Regions from separate parts of the Mesorhizobium sp. P2_F7 genome, predicted to be linked through region 1. Evidence: predicted binding sites of a transcription regulator. Region 1 holds the regulator's gene; each other region holds the start of a gene.
What was found. The regulator PhoB, encoded in region 1, activates phosphate uptake and scavenging genes when phosphate is short. The targets are predictions, from matches to a motif close to TGTCATNNANCTGTCAT.
Positions count from the first base shown of each region.

Region 2: AC1DZ8_RS27005 (LTA synthase family protein) is a predicted target of PhoB. The motif match lies at 1,610-1,626, and genes of this name have one in related genera.
Region 3: AC1DZ8_RS01265 (ceramide glucosyltransferase) is a predicted target of PhoB. The motif match lies at 2,964-2,980, and genes of this name have one in related genera.

Region 1 covers NZ_JBFUFA010000002.1:576,744-582,752, reverse strand. Annotated here, with positions in the region: gene AC1DZ8_RS08195 (sugar ABC transporter permease) at 1-745, opposite strand, end outside; gene xylF (D-xylose ABC transporter substrate-binding protein) at 891-1,931, opposite strand; gene AC1DZ8_RS08185 (ROK family transcriptional regulator) at 2,199-3,434, shown strand; gene phoB (phosphate regulon transcriptional regulator PhoB) at 3,465-4,154, opposite strand; gene phoU (phosphate signaling complex protein PhoU) at 4,171-4,875, opposite strand; gene pstB (phosphate ABC transporter ATP-binding protein PstB) at 4,917-5,741, opposite strand; gene pstA (phosphate ABC transporter permease PstA) at 5,759-6,009, opposite strand, start outside.
Region 2 covers NZ_JBFUFA010000011.1:153,338-159,346, reverse strand. Annotated here, with positions in the region: gene AC1DZ8_RS27005 (LTA synthase family protein) at 1-1,559, opposite strand, end outside; gene fabD (ACP S-malonyltransferase) at 1,838-2,800, shown strand; gene fabG (3-oxoacyl-[acyl-carrier-protein] reductase) at 2,845-3,582, shown strand; gene AC1DZ8_RS26990 (acyl carrier protein) at 3,782-4,018, shown strand; gene fabF (beta-ketoacyl-ACP synthase II) at 4,053-5,315, shown strand; gene mltG (endolytic transglycosylase MltG) at 5,518-6,009, shown strand, end outside.
Region 3 covers NZ_JBFUFA010000001.1:268,754-274,762, reverse strand. Annotated here, with positions in the region: gene AC1DZ8_RS01285 (acetylornithine transaminase) at 1-192, shown strand, start outside; gene argF (ornithine carbamoyltransferase) at 210-1,121, shown strand; gene AC1DZ8_RS01275 (Hsp33 family molecular chaperone) at 1,234-2,265, shown strand; gene apaG (Co2+/Mg2+ efflux protein ApaG) at 2,485-2,877, opposite strand; gene AC1DZ8_RS01265 (ceramide glucosyltransferase) at 3,086-4,240, shown strand; gene AC1DZ8_RS01260 (O-succinylhomoserine sulfhydrylase) at 4,280-5,470, opposite strand; SAM riboswitch at 5,528-5,605, opposite strand; gene AC1DZ8_RS01255 (2'-deoxycytidine 5'-triphosphate deaminase) at 5,715-6,009, shown strand, end outside.

The DNA.
Region 1 (6,009 bases):
CCAGGATGATTGCGCAGGTAACGGTGCCCATCAGAGTTTCGGCCCAGACCGGGCGCAGCGGGAAGCGGAAGCGCTTGCGCTGCACGCGCCCGTTGAACAACGCAAACACCACGGCAAGGCAGGCGACGACGCCGACAACCCAGCTCCAGGTCGCGCCGATTGACCCGGCGGGACCACCGCCCATCAGCTGGAAAGTGGCGTCGAGCGGCGCCACGGTCTGGCCGCTGGTCACCCACCACGCTGCGCCGCGCCAGACCAGCAGGCCGCCCAGCGTGACGATGAAGGCCGGCACTTCGAGATAGGCGATTATGAAGCCCTGGAAGGCACCGATCAGAAGACCGAGCGCCAGGCCGATTACCAAAGCCAGAACCCAGATCCACGGATTGCCGAGTTCCAGCCCAATGAAGCGCACCAGAAAGTGCACCTGGGCAAAACCCATCACCATGCCGATCACCCCTTCGGCCGAGCCAATGGATAGATCGATGTTGCGCATGACGATGACCAGCACCATGCCGCAGGCCATGATGGCGACGGCTGATGTCTGCACCGACAGGTTCCACAAATTGCGCGGCGTCAGAAAGAGACCACCCGACAGGATATGCAGGCCGATCCAGATGATCACCAGCGCGCCGATCATGCCGAGCATGCGGGTGTCGATCTCGGTCGCCTTCAGGAACCGGGCGACCGGGCCGAGTTCCGACGCACGCGCTGTGTCGGCCTGCGAAGGCGAGGTTGTGTCGGTCATGATGTCCTCCCAGCGGCTTGCCGTCTGACGCGGATGCCGGACCACAGCCTAGAAGTTAGCCGCCTCTGGCGGAAACACAAATCTTGTTGAGAAAACGCCGCGGCTTTGGGCCGCGGCGTCGATATCGAATGGAAACAGACCAAGCTTAGTTGCAGGCCGCGACGCTACCGGCGGCGACGCCGGTGCAGACTTCGTCCTTCTTGATCCAGCCGGCGTCGATGACGACGTTGAGGTTGTCCTTGGTGATCGCGACGGGGGTCAGGAACAGCGACTTGACGGTGTTGCCGCCAGGCGTGGTGAAGTCCTTGGCGCCGGCAATGTCGCTCGTCTTCTTGCCGTCGGCGAGCTGCGAGGCGATCTCGGCGGCGTTCTTGCCGAGTTCGCGCGCATCCTTCCACACCGACACGGTCTGCGTGCCGAGCGCGATGCGGTTCAGAGCGGCATGGTCGCCGTCCTGGCCGGAGACCGGAACCGTTCCGGCAAGGCCCTGCGCCGTCAGCGCGGCGACAACGCCGCCGGCGGTGCCGTCATTGGCCGCGACCACGGCATCGACCTTGTTGTCATTGGCAGTCAGGAACTGTTCCATGTTCTTCTGCGCATTGGCCGGCAGCCAGCCATCGGTATAGGCCTCGCCGACATTTTTGATCTTGCCCGAGTCGATGGCTTCCTTGAGCACTTCCATCGAGCCCGAGAACAGGAAATCGGCGTTCGGGTCGGAGCCCGAGCCCTTGATGAAGACGTAGTTGCCTTCCGGCTTTGCCTTGAACACTTCGCGGGCCTGCATGCGGCCGACTTCCTTGTTGTCGAAGGTCAGGTAGAAGACGTCCTTGTTCTCGATCAGGCGGTCATAGCCGACGACCGGAATGCCTTCGTCCAGCGCCTTCTGCACCGCCGGGCCAATGGCCGAGGCATCCTGCGCCAGGATGATCAGCGAATTGGCGCCCTGCGAGATCAGGCTTTCGACGTCGGTCAGCTGCTTGCCGGGATTGGACTGCGCGTCGGCGGAAATGTACTTGTCGCCGGCAGCTTCGATCGCGGCCTTCATCGCCGCTTCGTCGGTCTTCCAGCGCTCTTCCTGGAAGTTCGACCACGAGACGCCGATGACCTTGTCCTTCGCCTGCGCGACCGACACCAGCGTCAGCGACATGGCGACACCCGCCAGCATGGCGGCTGCAAATCTGTTCATGTTAATCCTCCCTGCGCCGCGCGCGGCGCGACAAAACTGGCCCGAAGGCCGGCACACAGAGGCTCTATTTTTTCGAGCCTCGAAAAAATACTGGTCCAACGGCGAGGCGCTGTCAACATCGATTCTGATGGATTCTGATGGCCCGGCCGATTTTTTTCGAGGCCCGCAATAAACAATGACAGCGCAGCCGGCTTCTGCCAATATTTGCGTGGCGTCCCTGACCGCCTCCACTATCATGGCGCGAGGGGACCGGGAGGAAACGAAAAGATGTCGATTGGAATCCGCCACGACGATCTGCGCCGTCGCAACCGTGCGATGGTGATCTCGGCCGTGCGCCGGGCCGGCCAGCCGTCGCGGACCGAGATTGCGGCGACCACCGGCCTCAGCCATTCGACCATATCGGCAATCTCTTCCGATTTGATCCAGGAAGGCATCCTGGTCGAAAGCAAGCCCGGCGAGACCGGCGCGCTGAAACGCGGTCGGCCGCAGGTCGGCCTTGGCCTCAACCCGGAAGCGGCGGCGGTGATGACCGTGGTGCTGTCGCTGAATTTCCTCTCCGTCACCGTCATCGACTATGCCGGCCAGGTGGTCGCCGAGGAGCAGCGCCGGCTGGACACGCTGACCATGCCGCGCGACGAGCTGATCGGCGAATGCGTAGCGATTGTCCGGCGCCGGCTCGAAGACCCCGACCTCGATGTCCGGAGCGTCGCCCGCATTGCCATGGGCATCCAGGGCATCACCGATTCGCAGGCGCGTGCCATGCTGTGGTCGCCGATCACGCCGCTGACCGACATTGCCTTCGCCGACATACTGGAAGCGGAATTCGGCATTCCGGCCACCATGGAAAATGATTGCAACATGATGGCGGTGGCGCTGCAATGGCGCCAGCCTGAGCGGTACCGCGACGATTTCATCGCAATCCTGCTCTCGCACGGCATCGGCATGGGGCTGGTGCTGAAGGGCGAACTGTTCACCGGCACCCATTCGTCCGGCGGCGAGTTCGGCCACATGATCCACCGTCCCGGCGGCGCGCTGTGCCGTTGCGGGCGGCGCGGCTGCGTCGAGGCCTATGCCGGCAACTACGCCATCTGGCGCAGCGCCAGAATGATGAGCGAGGATGCCGAACCGGTCGATGTCGGCGACGCCGACATGCGGGCGCTTGCCGCACGCGCCCGCGAGACCGATGGCCCCGAGCGCGAAGCCTATCGAAAGGCGGGCGAGGCGCTCGGCTTCGGCCTCGGCAGCCTGTTCGCGCTGATCGACCCCGCTCCTGTCGCCATGGTCGGTGTCAGCGCCGCCGCCTTCGACCTGATCGAGCCGGCATTGCGCGAGGCGATTGCCCAGACCGCCGGCGGCCAGCACTCGAAATCGATTTCCTTCGACACCGAGCCCAACGAACTGCCGCTGATCCGCGAAGGCTGCGCCATGCGCGCGCTCGGCTTCGTCGACCAGGAGATTTTCGCGCCCGGCATTCAAGCGAAGACCGGCAAGCACGTCGCCTGAGAGGCCGGCGACGGCCCGGCGCGCCGGGCTCTAGTCTTCGCGGATGGCGTAGCCGGCGCCGCGGATGGTGCGGATCACGTCCGGCATGCGGCCATTGTTGACCGCCTTGCGCAAGCGACCGACATGCACGTCGACCGTGCGCTCGTCGATGTAGATCGTTTCGCCCCAGACATTGTCGAGCAGCTGGCTGCGGGAGAACACTCGGCCGGGGTGGCGCATCATGAATTCAAGCAGCCGGAACTCGGTTGGCCCGAGCCTGATCTCGCTCTTCTTGCGATAGACGCGATGCGATTCACGRTCGAGCACGATGTCGCCAACCTTGAGCACGCTGGACAGCACTTCCGGCTTGGCACGGCGCAGCAGCGCCTTCACGCGCGCCATGAATTCCGGTGTCGAGAACGGCTTGACCAGATAATCGTCGGCGCCGGTCGACAGGCCACGCACCCGGTCGCTCTCCTCGCCGCGCGCGGTCAGCATGATGATCGGCAGCCGCTCGGTCTCGGGCCGCATGCGTAGACGCCGGCAGAGCTCGATGCCGGATACCGCCGGCACCATCCAGTCGAGCACCAGCAGGTCTGGAACATTTTCCTGCAGCCGGATTTCGGCCTCGTCGCCGCGTGTCACCACCTCGACCTGGTAGCCTTCGGATTCGAGGTTGTAGCGGAGCAGCACGCCCAGCGGCTCCTCATCCTCCACGACCATGATGCGTGGCGCAATCATCAGCGGTTCACCTTTATCAGGGCGATGTGGCCATCGCCGTCTCGTCCTGCTTCGGGCGATTGGCGGGCAATTGCTGGCCGGTCAGCACATAATAGGCATTTTCGGCGATGTTGGTGACATGATCGCCGATGCGCTCGAGATTCTTGGCGCAGAACAGGAGATGCGTGCAGGCTGTGATGTTGCGCGGGTCTTCCATCATGTAGGTCAAGAGCTCACGAAACACCGACGTGTATTTGACATCGATGCGTTCGTCCTCATTCCGGAGTTTCGCCAGCGCTGCGGCATCGGCGGCAGCATACTCCTCGACAACGCCCTGCACCTGGATCAGCACCAGTTGCGCCATCGCATCGATGGAGTGCGAGAGGTCGCGCGGCGTGACGCTGAGGCCGACGGTGCCGACGCGCTTGGCGATGTTCTTGGCGAGGTCGCCGATGCGCTCGAGGTCGCCGGCCATGCGGATCGAGCCGACCACGGCGCGCAGATCGTTGGCCATAGGCTGGCGCTTGGCGATGAGCGTGATGGCGCGGTCGTCGAGTTCACGCTGGCGCGCGTCCATGATGGCGTCATCGGAAACGACACGCTGCGCCAGCGCATTGTCGGAATTGAGCAGCGCTTTGGTCGAGCCGCTGACCATCGACCCGGCCAGATCGCCCATGTCGCGGATCAGCTTGCTGATCTGCCCCAGTTCTTCATCGAAGGAAGCGACGGTATGTTCACCCATGATCCTGGTCCTCGTGCCTGAAAATTCAACCGCTGGACGGCTCAGCCGAAGCGGCCGGTAATATAGTCCTGGGTGCGCTTGTCGTCGGGGTTGGTGAACATCTTGTCGGTGGCGCCCTCCTCGACCAGGTAGCCGAGGTGGAACATCGCCGTGCGCTGCGACACGCGCGCCGCCTGCTGCATCGAGTGCGTGACGATGACGATCGTGTAGTTCTGGCGCAGTTCGTCGATCAGCTCTTCGACGCGGGCGGTGGCGATCGGGTCGAGCGCCGAGCACGGTTCGTCCATCAGGATGACTTCCGGCGACACCGCGATGGCGCGCGCGATGCACAGGCGCTGCTGCTGGCCGCCGGACAGGCCGGTGCCGGGTTCCTGCAGGCGGTCCTTGACCTCGTTCCAGATCGCCGCCTTCTTGAGGCTCGACTCGACGATCTGGTCCATGTCGGACTTGCGCTTGGCCAGCCCATGGATGCGCGGGCCGTAGGCGACGTTCTCGTAGATCGACTTCGGAAACGGATTGGGCTTCTGGAACACCATGCCGACGCGGGCGCGGAGTTCCACGACGTCGATGTTCTTGTCGTAGATGTCGTCTTCGTCCAGCGTGATCTTGCCGGTCACCCGCGCCGAATCGATGGTGTCGTTCATGCGGTTGAGGCAGCGCAGGAAGGTCGACTTGCCGCAGCCGGACGGGCCGATCAGCGCGGTCACCTGGTTTTGGCGGACGTCGAGATTGACGTCGAACAGCGCCTGCTTCTCGCCGTAGAACACGCCGACCTTGTCGCCGCGCATCTTGATCACTTCGTTCGACTTGGCGTTCATTTTGTCGCCCACTGCGTTTTCAAGGGACTGTTCGGTCATGATGTTCATACCAAATTGCCCTTTTTCTACCAGCGCCGCTCGAACCGGCGCCGAAGCACGATCGCGGTGATGTTCATGGCCATGAGGAAGACCAGCAGGATGATGATGGCGCCGGACATGCGCTCGACAAAAGCGCGTTCGGCCTCGTTTGCCCACATGTAGATCTGCACCGGCAGCGCGGTTGCCGGATCGAAAGGCGTCTTCGGATAGTCGGCGACGAAGGCGACCATGCCGATCAGGAGCAGCGGTGCGGTCTCACCCAGCGCACGCGCCAGGC
Region 2 (6,009 bases), on a different contig from region 1:
GTCGGCTCCTTGCGCGGCGCGACATTGTCTTTCAGGAAGCCGGTCTCGACATAGACGGGACCGAGCGGCGGCAGATGGTCGCCGAAGAAGGCGATGACCGTCGGCCGCTCACGCTTCTTCGCCCAGTCGATCAGCCGTTCGAGGCCTCGGTCGGCATCGGCCGAACCCTCGGCGTAGCTGAGCAGCGATTCCCGCGCCCATGTGCTGATAGGTGCCGCGACCTTGTGGGTCGGATTGTAATAGCGGTACGGCTCGTAGGGGCCGTGGTTCTGCAGGCTGACGGCGAAGAAGAACACCGGATCCTCGCTGGCATCGGCCTCGGCGATGATCTCGTCGGTCATTGCCGCGTCGGAGGCCAGCGGCCCGCGCTTTTCCAACGGCGGCAGCGTCTCTTCCGAGCGGAAATCGTTGAAGCCGAAATCGGCATAGACCGCGCCCCGGTTCCAGAACCAGTTGGTGCCAGGATGGATGGCGCGCGCCCGGTAGCCTTCGCTTTTCAGGAAGGTCGCCAGCGACGGCGTCGGCGTGCGCACATATTGCTGATAGGGGATCGAGCCCGCCGGCAGGAAGGCATTGGAAAAGCCGGTCAGCGCCTCGAATTCGATGTTGGCGGTCATGCCGCCGAATTCCGGCGAGAACATATAGCCCGAGCGCAAAGCCCGCACATTGGGGATCGGGTCCGGCGTGATGGTAACGCCGGGCAGCTTGGTCGGATCCCAGAAGGATTCGCTCATCACCACGATGATGTCGGGTTTCTCGTCCGGCACCGAGGCCGTCACATCAGGCCTGTCGATCGCGTCGATCGCCTTGTCGGAATAGCCGGCCGGCGCAGAAACATGCGCCATCGGCACGTTGAGCGCGAAAGCCAGCGCAAAGCCGTTGGAGGCGTAGTTCTCCTTCTGGTCCCACATGATCGGGATGATCTGCAGCCGGTCGCGGGTCCACGAGAAGGTGGCGTAGTCCATGATCGAGACGAAGAAGGCGAGCAGCGGCACCGCCAGCGTCAGCCGCGCCAGGCGCCCCTTGCGGCTGAGGATCGGCACCTTGCGGCGCCACAGCCGCCAGCCATAGATCAGCAGCGACAGTCCGGCGACGATGCCGACGGCCATGGCCACGGCCGTCCAGGGCCGCTCACGCACCAGGAGCGGCATCAATGCCATGATCTGGCGCGAATAGAGGAAATCGGTCGGGTAGAGCGGATCGCCGAGATAATGCGACTTCTGGTGCCCGACGAAGGCCAGCGCCAGCGTCAGCGGCGCCACGATCATCAGGCTCTGGTGGCTGCGGCCAAGCACGGCGTCCAGTCCGATCAGCACCAGCGCAAAGACGATGATGGTGGTCCAGCCAGGTTTGAAGGGCTGCAGAAAGAAGTCGACCGTGCCGAAGAAGTCGCCGCGCACGATCCATTCGATGGCAAACACCAGGACGGCGGCGGCAAGCAGCGTGACTAGGCCATAGCGGATGACAGGCCATCTGCGCCCCGGCAGATAGCCGGTGGACGGATCGTCTTCCAAGAACTGTGGCGCGGGTACTGCCGCGCCCTTCCTGATCCTTGCCACGTCTTTTCCCCCGGCCCAAGCAACGCGCTTTTCCACACGCGTCACCGTTCTGTCATAGAACTGTCATCCAAAAGCTAGCGCCTGTGGCGAAAATAAGAAGAGCCAGCAAACGATTCGTGAGCGGTTTTCATCAGGAGTGATCGGCAAAAAGCCTTTCGGAACAGGGACTCAAGGCTGGCTTCCACCTCGGACAAGGGCCGAAATGCCGCCAGCGGGCTTGACTTGGCGGTCCGCCTTGCGTCACAGGCAGGAAAAATCAGGCGCTGGAGAGAGCCCAAATGACCGTTGCATTCACCTTTCCGGGACAGGGCAGCCAGGCTGTCGGCATGGGCAAGGACCTTGCCGACGCCTTCCCCGAGGCGCGCAGGGTCTTCGAGGAAGTCGATGACGCGCTGGGTGAAAAGCTGTCGAAATTGATCTGGGAAGGCCCGGAAGAGACGCTGACCCTGACCGCCAATGCCCAGCCGGCGCTGATGGCGGTGTCATTGGCCGCGGTGCGGGCGCTGGAAGCGCGCGGCTTTTCGCTGAAGGGCAAGGTTGCCTATGTCGCAGGCCATTCGCTCGGCGAATATTCAGCCCTTGCCGCCGCCGGTTTCGTTTCGGTCGCCGATGCGGCCCGGTTGTTGCGCATTCGCGGCAATGCCATGCAGGCGGCGGTGCCGGCCGGCGAGGGTGCGATGGCGGCGATCATCGGACTGGAACAGCCCGATGTCGAAGCCGCTTGCACTGAAGCCGCAGCCGGGTCCGGCAAGGTCTGCCAGATCGCCAACGACAATGGCGGCGGCCAGCTGGTGATCTCCGGCGCCAAGGTTGCCGTCGAACTCGCCGCAAAACTGTGCACCGAAAAGGGCGCCAAGCGGGCGCTGATGCTGCAGGTCTCCGCCCCCTTCCATTCGGCGCTGATGGCCCCGGCGGCCAACGTCATGCGCGAGGCGCTGGCGGGTGTGACCAAGAATGCGCCGGTGGTTCCCGTCGTTTCCAACGTCACCGTGACCCCGACCAGCGATCCCGACGAGATCGCACGGCGCCTGGTCGAGCAGATCACTGGCCGCGTGCGCTGGCGCGAAACGGTGGAGTGGTTCGGCGCCAATGGCGTCACAACGCTCTACGAGATCGGCGCCGGCAAGGTGCTGTCCGGCCTGGCACGGCGCATCAACCGCGACATCGCCACATCGGCAGTCGGCACGCCCGCCGATGTCGAGGCGGCGCTGGCCGCCTTGCATAATCCACTGGCGATTTGACCCCTCTCGTGGGAAGGGTGTTCTCTTAAGATCAGGAGACGAAAATGTTCGAACTGACCGGCCGCAAGGCGCTTGTCACCGGCGCATCGGGAGGCATTGGCGAGGGGATTGCCCGCGTGCTGCACGCGCAAGGCGCCATTGTCGGCCTGCACGGCACCCGCATCGAGAAGCTGGAGACCCTGGCTGCCGAACTCGGCGACCGCGTAAAGCTGTTTCCGGCCAATCTGGCCGACCGCGACGAGGTCAAGGCGCTTGGCCAGAAGGCCGAAGCCGAGCTCGAAGGCGTCGACATACTGGTCAACAATGCCGGCATCACCAAGGACGGACTGTTCGTGCGCATGGCGGATGCGGACTGGGATTCGGTGCTGGAAGTGAACCTCACCGCCGTGTTCCGGCTGACCCGTGAACTCACCCATCCGATGATGCGCCGCCGCCATGGCCGCATCATCAACATCACTTCGGTGGTCGGCGTCACCGGCAATCCCGGCCAGACCAATTATTGCGCCTCCAAGGCCGGCATGATCGGCTTTTCCAAGTCGCTGGCGCAGGAGATTGCCACCCGCAACATCACCGTCAACTGCGTCGCCCCGGGCTTCATCGAATCGGCCATGACCGACAAGCTCAACGACAAGCAGAAAGAGGCGATCATGGCGGCGATCCCGACACGCCGCATGGGCACGAGTGTTGAAGTGGCGTCTGCCGTCGCCTATCTCGCCTCCAACGAAGCCGCCTACGTCACCGGCCAGACCATCCACGTCAACGGCGGCATGGCGATGATTTGAGGGGATAGGCCGGCTTGTGAAAAGTGACCATTTCGCCTTTTACCTTAGCCAATTTTCGTGTAATGCGGCCCGCAACCCGGCGGTTCGGGCAAAAACCGGTCCGGCGTCGTTGCGTTTCCGGCAGGACCATCTTTCAGCTTGATTAGCGGCATTCTGCCCGCTAACGAAGACAGACAAACAAAAGACGAGGATGCCCCAAATGAGTGACACCGCAGAGCGCGTCAAGAAGATCGTCATCGAACATCTTGGCGTCGATGCCGACAAGGTGACGGAGCAGGCGAGCTTCATCGATGATCTGGGCGCGGACAGCCTCGACACGGTCGAACTCGTCATGGCGTTCGAAGAAGAGTTCGGCGTCGAGATTCCGGACGATGCGGCCGAGACCATCCTGACGGTCGGCGACGCCGTGAAGTACATCGACAAGGCTTCGGCCTGACGCTATCCGCAGTCATCACCGGGGAGGACCTGCGATGAGGCGTGTCGTCGTCACGGGCCTTGGCCTGGTTTCGCCATTCGGCATGGGCTTCGAGCACAGCTGGAAGGAACTGCTGACCGGCCGCAGCGCCGCCAAGCGCGTCACCGAGTTCGAAGTGGAAGATCTTGCCTGCAAGATTGCCCACGTCATTCCGCGCGGTGACGGCACCAACGGCACGCTCAATCCCGAAGCCGTGCTTGAGCCCAAGGAACTGCGCAAGATCGGCGACTTCATCCTTTACGGGATCGCGGCCGCCGACGAAGCGCTGAAGGATTCCGGCTGGGAGCCGAGCACCGAAGCCGAGCGTTGCGCCACCGGCGTCATGATCGGCTCCGGCATTGGCGGCCTCGAGGGCATCGCCGAGAATGCGCTGATCCTGCACGAGCGCGGACCGCGCCGCATCAGCCCGTTCTTCATTCCCGGTAACATCATCAACCTGGTCTCCGGCCAGGTGTCGATCCGGCACGGGCTGAAAGGCCCCAACCATGCCGTCGTCACCGCCTGCTCGACCGGCGCGCACGCCATTGGCGATGCCGCCCGGCTGATCATCTTCGGCGATGCCGACGTGATGCTGGCCGGCGGTGCAGAATCGCCGGTGACCAGGCTTTCGCTTGCCGGCTTCGCCGCTTGCCGGGCACTGTCCACCGAGCGCAACGACACGCCTGAAAAGGCCTCGCGTCCCTATGACCGTGACCGTGACGGCTTTGTGATGGGCGAGGGCGCCGGCGTCGTCGTGCTGGAAGAGCTCGAACACGCCAAGGCGCGCGGCGCCAGGATTTATGCCGAGGTCACCGGCTACGGCCTGACCGGCGACGCCTATCACATCACCGCACCCGCCGAAGACGGCGACGGCGCCTTCCGCTGCATGACGGCGGCGCTGAACCGGGCCAAGCTGACGCCCGCCGATCTCGACTACATCAATGCGCATGGCACCTCGACCATGGCCGACACGATCGAGCTCGGCGCCGTCGAGCGGCTGGTCGGCAATGCCGCCTCGAAGATCTCGATGTCGTCGACCAAGTCGTCGATCGGCCATCTCCTGGGTGCCGCGGGGGCCGCCGAGGCGATCTTCTCGATCCTCGCCATCCGCGACAACATCGCGCCCGCCACCATCAATCTCGACAACCCGGAACGCGAAACCGCGATCGATCTGGTAGCGAACACGCCACGGCCCCGCCAGATCGACGTGGCATTGTCCAACTCCTTCGGCTTTGGCGGCACCAACGCTTCGCTGGTGTTCCAGCGTTATATCGGCTGATTGCGGTATCGACCGGCGCGCCAGCGGTCTGTCGTCAATTTTGCCATATTCGAGCCTACTCTGCCGCTGGGGATTCGTCGCATCGGCCTGAAATCGAAGGCGCTTTTTTTAGAAGCACGATGCGTAGGCTTGAAATGTTAGGGCACGCTGTGCGTCCAACCGGACGCATGGTCGCTCTAAGAGATCAGATGGTAGGGCGCTTATGAACACCAATCCGGGCGGCAGCGGACAATTCGGACAAAACCAGCAGACCGGCCCGATCGTGCCGAAGACCGCGGCCGAGGCCTTGCGGCCGGAAGCCGGCACACCGCCGCCGAAGCGCTCTCGCGCCTCGCGCAGCCAGGTCGTGGTGTTCATGAACTTCGTCATCTCCGCGGTGATGTTGATGATCCTCGCCGCCGGCGTCTCGCTCTATTTCGGCAAGCAGGCGTTCAACGAACCGGGCCCCTCGGTCGCCGGCGACACCTTCTTGGTCAAGCCGAGCACCGGCGTCCAGGAGATCGCCGACCAGCTTGAACGGCGTGGATTGATCAGCGACGCCCGCATCTTCCGCATTGGCGTTCGCGTCTATGGCAATGATTCAGCGCTGAAGGCCGGCGAATACGAGGTCAAGCCGCGTGCCTCCATGCGCGACATCATGGAGCTTCTGAAGAGCGGCAAGTCGGTGATGTACTCGCTGACCATTCCCGAGGGC
Region 3 (6,009 bases), on a different contig from region 1:
GCCATGCCCAACACCAAGGTCAACATGGCGCTGCGCGACCAGCATCTGCTTGCGGTACCGGCCGGCGATAACGTTATTCGCCTGCTGCCGCCGCTTACCGTCACCGACGCAGAAATCGGCGAGGCGCTCGATCGCATCCGCGCCGGCGCCAAAGGCCTGGCCGACGCCATCACCGCGGCCGCCGCGAAGTAACCCCGGAACCATTCCTGATGTCACTTCGCCATTTCACCGATCTTTCCGCCGTTTCCGAAGGCGATCTGCGGTTCATGCTGGACGATGCGGTGGTGCGCAAGGCCCGCCTCAAGGCCGGCGAGCGCACCAGGCCGCTCGAAGGCAAGGTGCTGGCGATGATCTTCGACAAGCCGTCGACGCGTACGCGCGTGTCCTTCGATGTCGGCATGCGCCAGCTCGGCGGCGAGACCATCATGCTGACCGGCACCGAGATGCAGCTCGGCCGCTCCGAGACCATCGCCGACACCGCCAAGGTGCTGTCGCGCTATGTCGACGCCATCATGATCCGCACGACCTCGCATGAACGGCTGCTCGAACTGACCGAGAACGCCACCATCCCGGTCATCAACGGGCTGACCGATGACACCCATCCCTGCCAGCTGATGGCCGACATCATGACCTTCGAGGAGCATCGCGGTCCGGTTGCCGGCAAGACCATCGCCTGGACCGGCGACGGCAACAATGTGCTGCATTCGCTGCTCGAAGCCTCGGCGCGGTTCCGCTTCAACCTCAATGTCGCCGTTCCGGAAGGCAGCGAGCCGGCGCAGAAGCATATCGACTGGTCGAAGACCAATGGCGGCAAGCTGAGCTTTACCCGCTCGCCCGAGGAAGCCGTCGACCAGGCAGATTGCGTCGTCACCGATTGCTGGGTGTCGATGGGCCAGGAGCACCGCGCCCGCGGCCACAACGTCTTCTCGCCCTATCAGGTCAATGCGGCGCTGATGGCAAGGGCCAAGCCCGACGCCCTGTTCATGCACTGCCTGCCGGCGCATCGCGGCGAGGAGGTGACCGACGAGGTCATCGACGGGCCGCATTCGGTGGTCTTCGACGAGGCCGAGAACCGGCTCCACGCCCAGAAGGCCGTGCTCGCCTGGTGTCTTGGAGCGTGAAGTGCCTTGGTGCCTGACGTGCTTGGGCGCTTGATCTGGGGCGGCGCGATGCCTATCTGCGCCGCATCACGCAAATCAAGCGCGTTTGGACGCATGCACCCCTCCGGGCGGCATGGCCGCGCCCAGGAGCTTTGTCATGTTGGAAACGCATCAAGTGACTGAACATCACCCCAAACTCGGCGAGTTCGGCTATGCCGGCGACGATCACGTCGTACCGTTCGAGGTCGGCCCGCTCGACGTTCGCGGCCGCACCGTGCAGCTCGGGCCGATGCTCGACGCCATCCTCAGCCGCCACGACTATCCCGAGCCGGTTGCTCGCCTTTTGGCGGAAGCCTGTGTGCTGACGGTGCTGCTCGGCACCTCGTTGAAGTTCGAGGGCAAGTTCATCCTGCAGACCCGCACCGACGGGCCGGTCGACATGCTGGTCGCGGATTTCTCCACGCCCTCGGCATTGCGCGCGTATGCCCGTTTCGACGCTGATCGGCTTGAGGCCTTGGTGGCTGCCGGCGAGACCTCGCAACAGACGCTGCTGGGCAGCGGCGTGCTGGCGCTGACCATCGACCAGGGCGCGCACACGCAGCGCTATCAGGGCATCGTCCAGCTCGACGGCGAGACGCTGGAAGACGCCGCGCGCACCTATTTCCGCCAGTCGGAGCAGATCCCGACCGACCTCAGGCTTTCGGTGGCCAAGCTTCTGACACCCGGCCCCGGCGGCGCCCGCGAACAGTGGCGCGCCGGCGGCATCCTGGCGCAGTTCCTGCCGCAGTCGCCCGAGCGCATGCGCGTGCCCGACATTTCGGGCGGCGACGGCGATCCGCGCGACGTCACGCAAGAGCCGGCCGACAATTCGTGGCGTGAGCTGGTGGCCCTGCTCGGCACCATCGAGCCAACCGAACTGATCGACCCGACCATCGGCGCCGAGCGGTTGCTCTACCGGTTGTTCCATGAACATGGCGTGCGCGTCTTCGGCGGTGTGCCGGTGGCGGATCAGTGCTCGTGCTCGCGTGACAAGATCCGCGGCATCCTCGAAGGCTTCTCCGCGCAGGAGATCAAGGACTCGACCGAGGATGGCGGCATCCACGTCGCCTGCGAGTTCTGCTCGAAGCAGTACGACTTCGACCCGGCGGAATTCGCGGCCCAGTAAGGGTCAAACTCCGATTCCTCGCCCCACGAAGTGGGGAGAAGTGGCCCGGCGAAGCCGGGACGGAGAGGGGTCTTTGCTGCAGACGGGAATTCGCTGACGTTGCAGGTCTTGCGCCTGATCCTTACCGGATTCTGGCTTCGCGACGGTCGTCCCCCTCTCCGTCCCGGCTTCGCCGGGCCACCTCTCCCCCGCCTTGCGGGGGCGAGGAACCAAGCCCTCTCAATTCACCGTTCGCCGCGTCCCCGGCAGATCCAGCGAAAACGCGGGAATAGCGATGTCGAACGTCTCGCCCCTTTTGTTGCGCATTGTGTAGTGTCCGACCATGAAGCCCGACGGCGTCGAGAGCGGGCAGCCTGACGTGTATTGATAGCTGTCGCCGGGATTGAGCTCGGGCTGGTCGCCGACGACGCCGGCGCCGCGCACTTCCTCGACCCGGCCGCTGCCGTCGGTGATGTGCCAGTAGCGCGACATGAGCTGCACGAACTCGTCCGACTGGTTGTCGATCGTCACCTGATAGCCCCAGACATAACGGTTCTCCGACGGATCCGAACGATCCTCCAGGTAGAACGGTCTGACCTGCACTTCGATGTTGCGCGTGACGGCGCGGTACATAGGCTGCTCCAAACGACACCAACGGACCTGTCGGCGCTCTTGCCGTACACCCGCATTAGGCCTCATGCGCAGGTGCCGAACAACAATGTCATTTAAGTGACACATGACAATGATGGTGTGCATGAACCGTGTCGGGCGACTCAGCGCTCTGTCGAACTGTTGAAAACGGCCATTCCTGGCCGCTTTTTTCCGGAGTGACCAGATCTCGATGGAACTGACAGTCATAGCAGCGCTGCTTTCGACACTCCTGCTTCTCTCCAATCTCGCCAGCATTGTGCTCGCCTCGCTCAGCCTGAGGCGGCCGCGCCCGATTGCCCCGCCGGCGAGAAAGGCGCCGCCGGTCTCGATCGTCGTGCCATCGCGCGGGGTGGAGCCATTTACGCAGGAGACGCTGCAGCGCGCCTTCTCGCTCGGCTGGCCGCGCTACGAGCTGATCTTCTGCGTCGCTCATGCTGAAGACCCCGTGGTCAAGCTCATCAACGCCGCGATCGCCGGCCATCCCGAGATCCCGGCGCAGCTCCTCATCGGCGATGACCGGGTCAGCGCCAACCCGAAGCTCAACAACTGCGTCAAGGGCTGGCAGGCGGCGCAGTACAATTGGGTCATCCTGGCCGATTCCAACGTGCTGATGCCTGTCGACTACGTCCAGCATCTGATGGCGGCCTGGCGGCCGGACACCGGGCTTGTCTGTTCGACCCCGATCGGCTCGCGGCCGGATGGTTTCTGGGCCGAGGTCGAATGCGCTTTCCTCAACACGCTGCAGGCGCGCTGGCAATATGCCGGCGAGGCGCTGGGCCTCGGCTTTGCCCAGGGCAAGAGCATGCTGTGGAACAAGCCGATACTCGACGCCAATGGCGGCATCGAGGCGCTTGCTGCCGAGATCGCCGAGGATGCCGCCGCGACCAAGCTGGTTAATGGGCTCGGCCTGCGCGTCAATCTCGTTGCTTCGCCTTTCGAACAGCCGCTCGGCCAGCGCACGTTCGCCGAGATCTGGTCGCGCCAGACGCGCTGGTCGCGGCTGCGCCGCGTCACCTTCCCGCTGTTCTACACGCCCGAAATCCTGACCGGCGTGGCGGTGCCGCTGCTGCTGGCGCTGGTGGCGGCGGCAAGCGCCGGCGTCAGCCTGCCCACCACGGCTTTGGGCGTCCTGGCCTTTGCCTATGTGCCGGAATGCCTGCTTGCCTGGGCCAAGGGCTGGTATCTGTCGCCGCGCATCGTCACCGCAATGATCGTGCGCGATGTGATGCTTCCCGCCATCTGGTCGCGCGGTTGGCTCGGCGGCGCGGTCGAATGGCGCGGCAATGCCATGGTCATCCGCACCAAGGCGATGACGGAACTGGAAGAGGCCTCCTCGAGCGCCTGATCAACGCCCGGGCCTTTGCCTTGCTTCCGAAGCAGGCCGCTATTTCGCCGCCTTCAGCGCCTGCGCAACGTCCTCAAGCAGATCGTCCGAATCCTCCAGACCAACCGACAATCGGAGCGTGCCCGGTCCGATGCCGAGCTCGGCGCGTGCCTCGTCGCTGAGGTTCTTGTGCGTCGTCGTCGCCGGATGGGTGATCAGGCTCTTGGCGTCACCGAGATTGTTGGAGATCAGCACGATGTCGAGCGCGTTCTGCAAGGCGAAGGCCGCCTGCTTGCCGCCCTTGACGTCGAGGCAGATCAGCGTCGAGCCGCCCGCCATCTGCTTCTTGACGATGTCGGCCTGCGGATGGTCGGCGCGGCCGGGATAGATGACGCGGGCGATCTGCGACTGCCCGGCCAGGAAGTCGGCGATCTTGCCGGCACTTTCCGTCTGCTGGCGCACGCGCACCGGCAGCGTTTCCAGGCCCTTGAGCAGCGTCCAGGCGTTGAAGGGCGAGAGGCTCGGACCGGTGTGGCGGAAGTAGTCGTGCAAATTCTCGTCGATCCACTTCTTGTCCGACAGGATGATGCCGCCGAGACACCGTCCCTGGCCGTCAATGTGTTTGGTCGCGGAGTAGACGACGATGTGAGCGCCGAGCTGCAGCGGCTTCTGCTGCAAGGGCGTGGCAAAGACGTTGTCGACGATAAGCCTGGCGCCGATCGAGGTGGCCAGCGAGGCGACGGCGGCGATGTCGACCACTTCCAGCGTCGGGTTGGTCGGGCTTTCCAGGAAGAACAGTTTCGTGTTCGGCCTGACCGCCTTTTCCCAATTGGCGATGTCGGTGCCGTCGACCAGCGTCGCCTCGATGCCGTATTTCGGCGCCAGCGTCTCGACCACCCAGCGGCAGGAGCCGAACAACGCGCGCGCCGCCACGATATGATCGCCGGCCCTGGCGCTGCACAGCAGCGCCGCCGTCACCGCAGCCATGCCGGATGCCGTGGCGCGCGCGTCCTCGGCGCCTTCCAGCGCACACATGCGCTTTTCGAACATGTCGACGGTCGGGTTGGCGTAGCGCGAATAGATGAAGCCCGGCTCCTCGCCCTTGAAACGGGCCTCGGCGGCCTGTGCCGTCTCATAGACGTAGCCCTGGGTGAGGTACATCGCTTCCGACGTCTCGCCGAACTGGGAACGCAGCGTTCCCCCGTGCACGAGTGCGGTCTGAGGCTTCCAGTTACGCTTCTTGGTGCTCATCGCTTTTGTTCCAGACACAAAAAAACCGGCCGCGAAAGTCGCAACCGGTCCATACGGCCTTGCGGCCCGACGGTCCTTTAGCGACTTGTTTAACGTGGCTGCAAGCCGACCGGCCAAATCACCACGGGATAACGACCCTTTAGACCTCAGCCATGCTTGCGTCAATTGCCGGCTTCATTAAGAGGTTTGTACCAAGGCAGGTTCCGCAAAAGTGTCCTGCGGTTTTGCGGCAAGAACCTGCCTCATGTCACCGGCCTTGGAGTGGAGCCAGCCTTTGCGGCAGACAGGCATTCTTCCCGATCAGGACATTTCCGCGCTGTTCCAGTCCGGCGCGCTGAAGTCGCCGCGCGTGCTGGACGCCGATCAGGTCCAGCCGGCCAGCCTCGATCTCAGGCTCGGCGACAAGGCTTTTCGCGTGCGCGCGTCCTTCCTGCCAGGCCCCAACCACAAGGTGTCGGAAAAGCTTGACCGGCTGAAGCTGCACGAGATCAATCTCAGCGATGGCGCGGTGCTGGAAACCGGCTGCGTCTACATCGTGC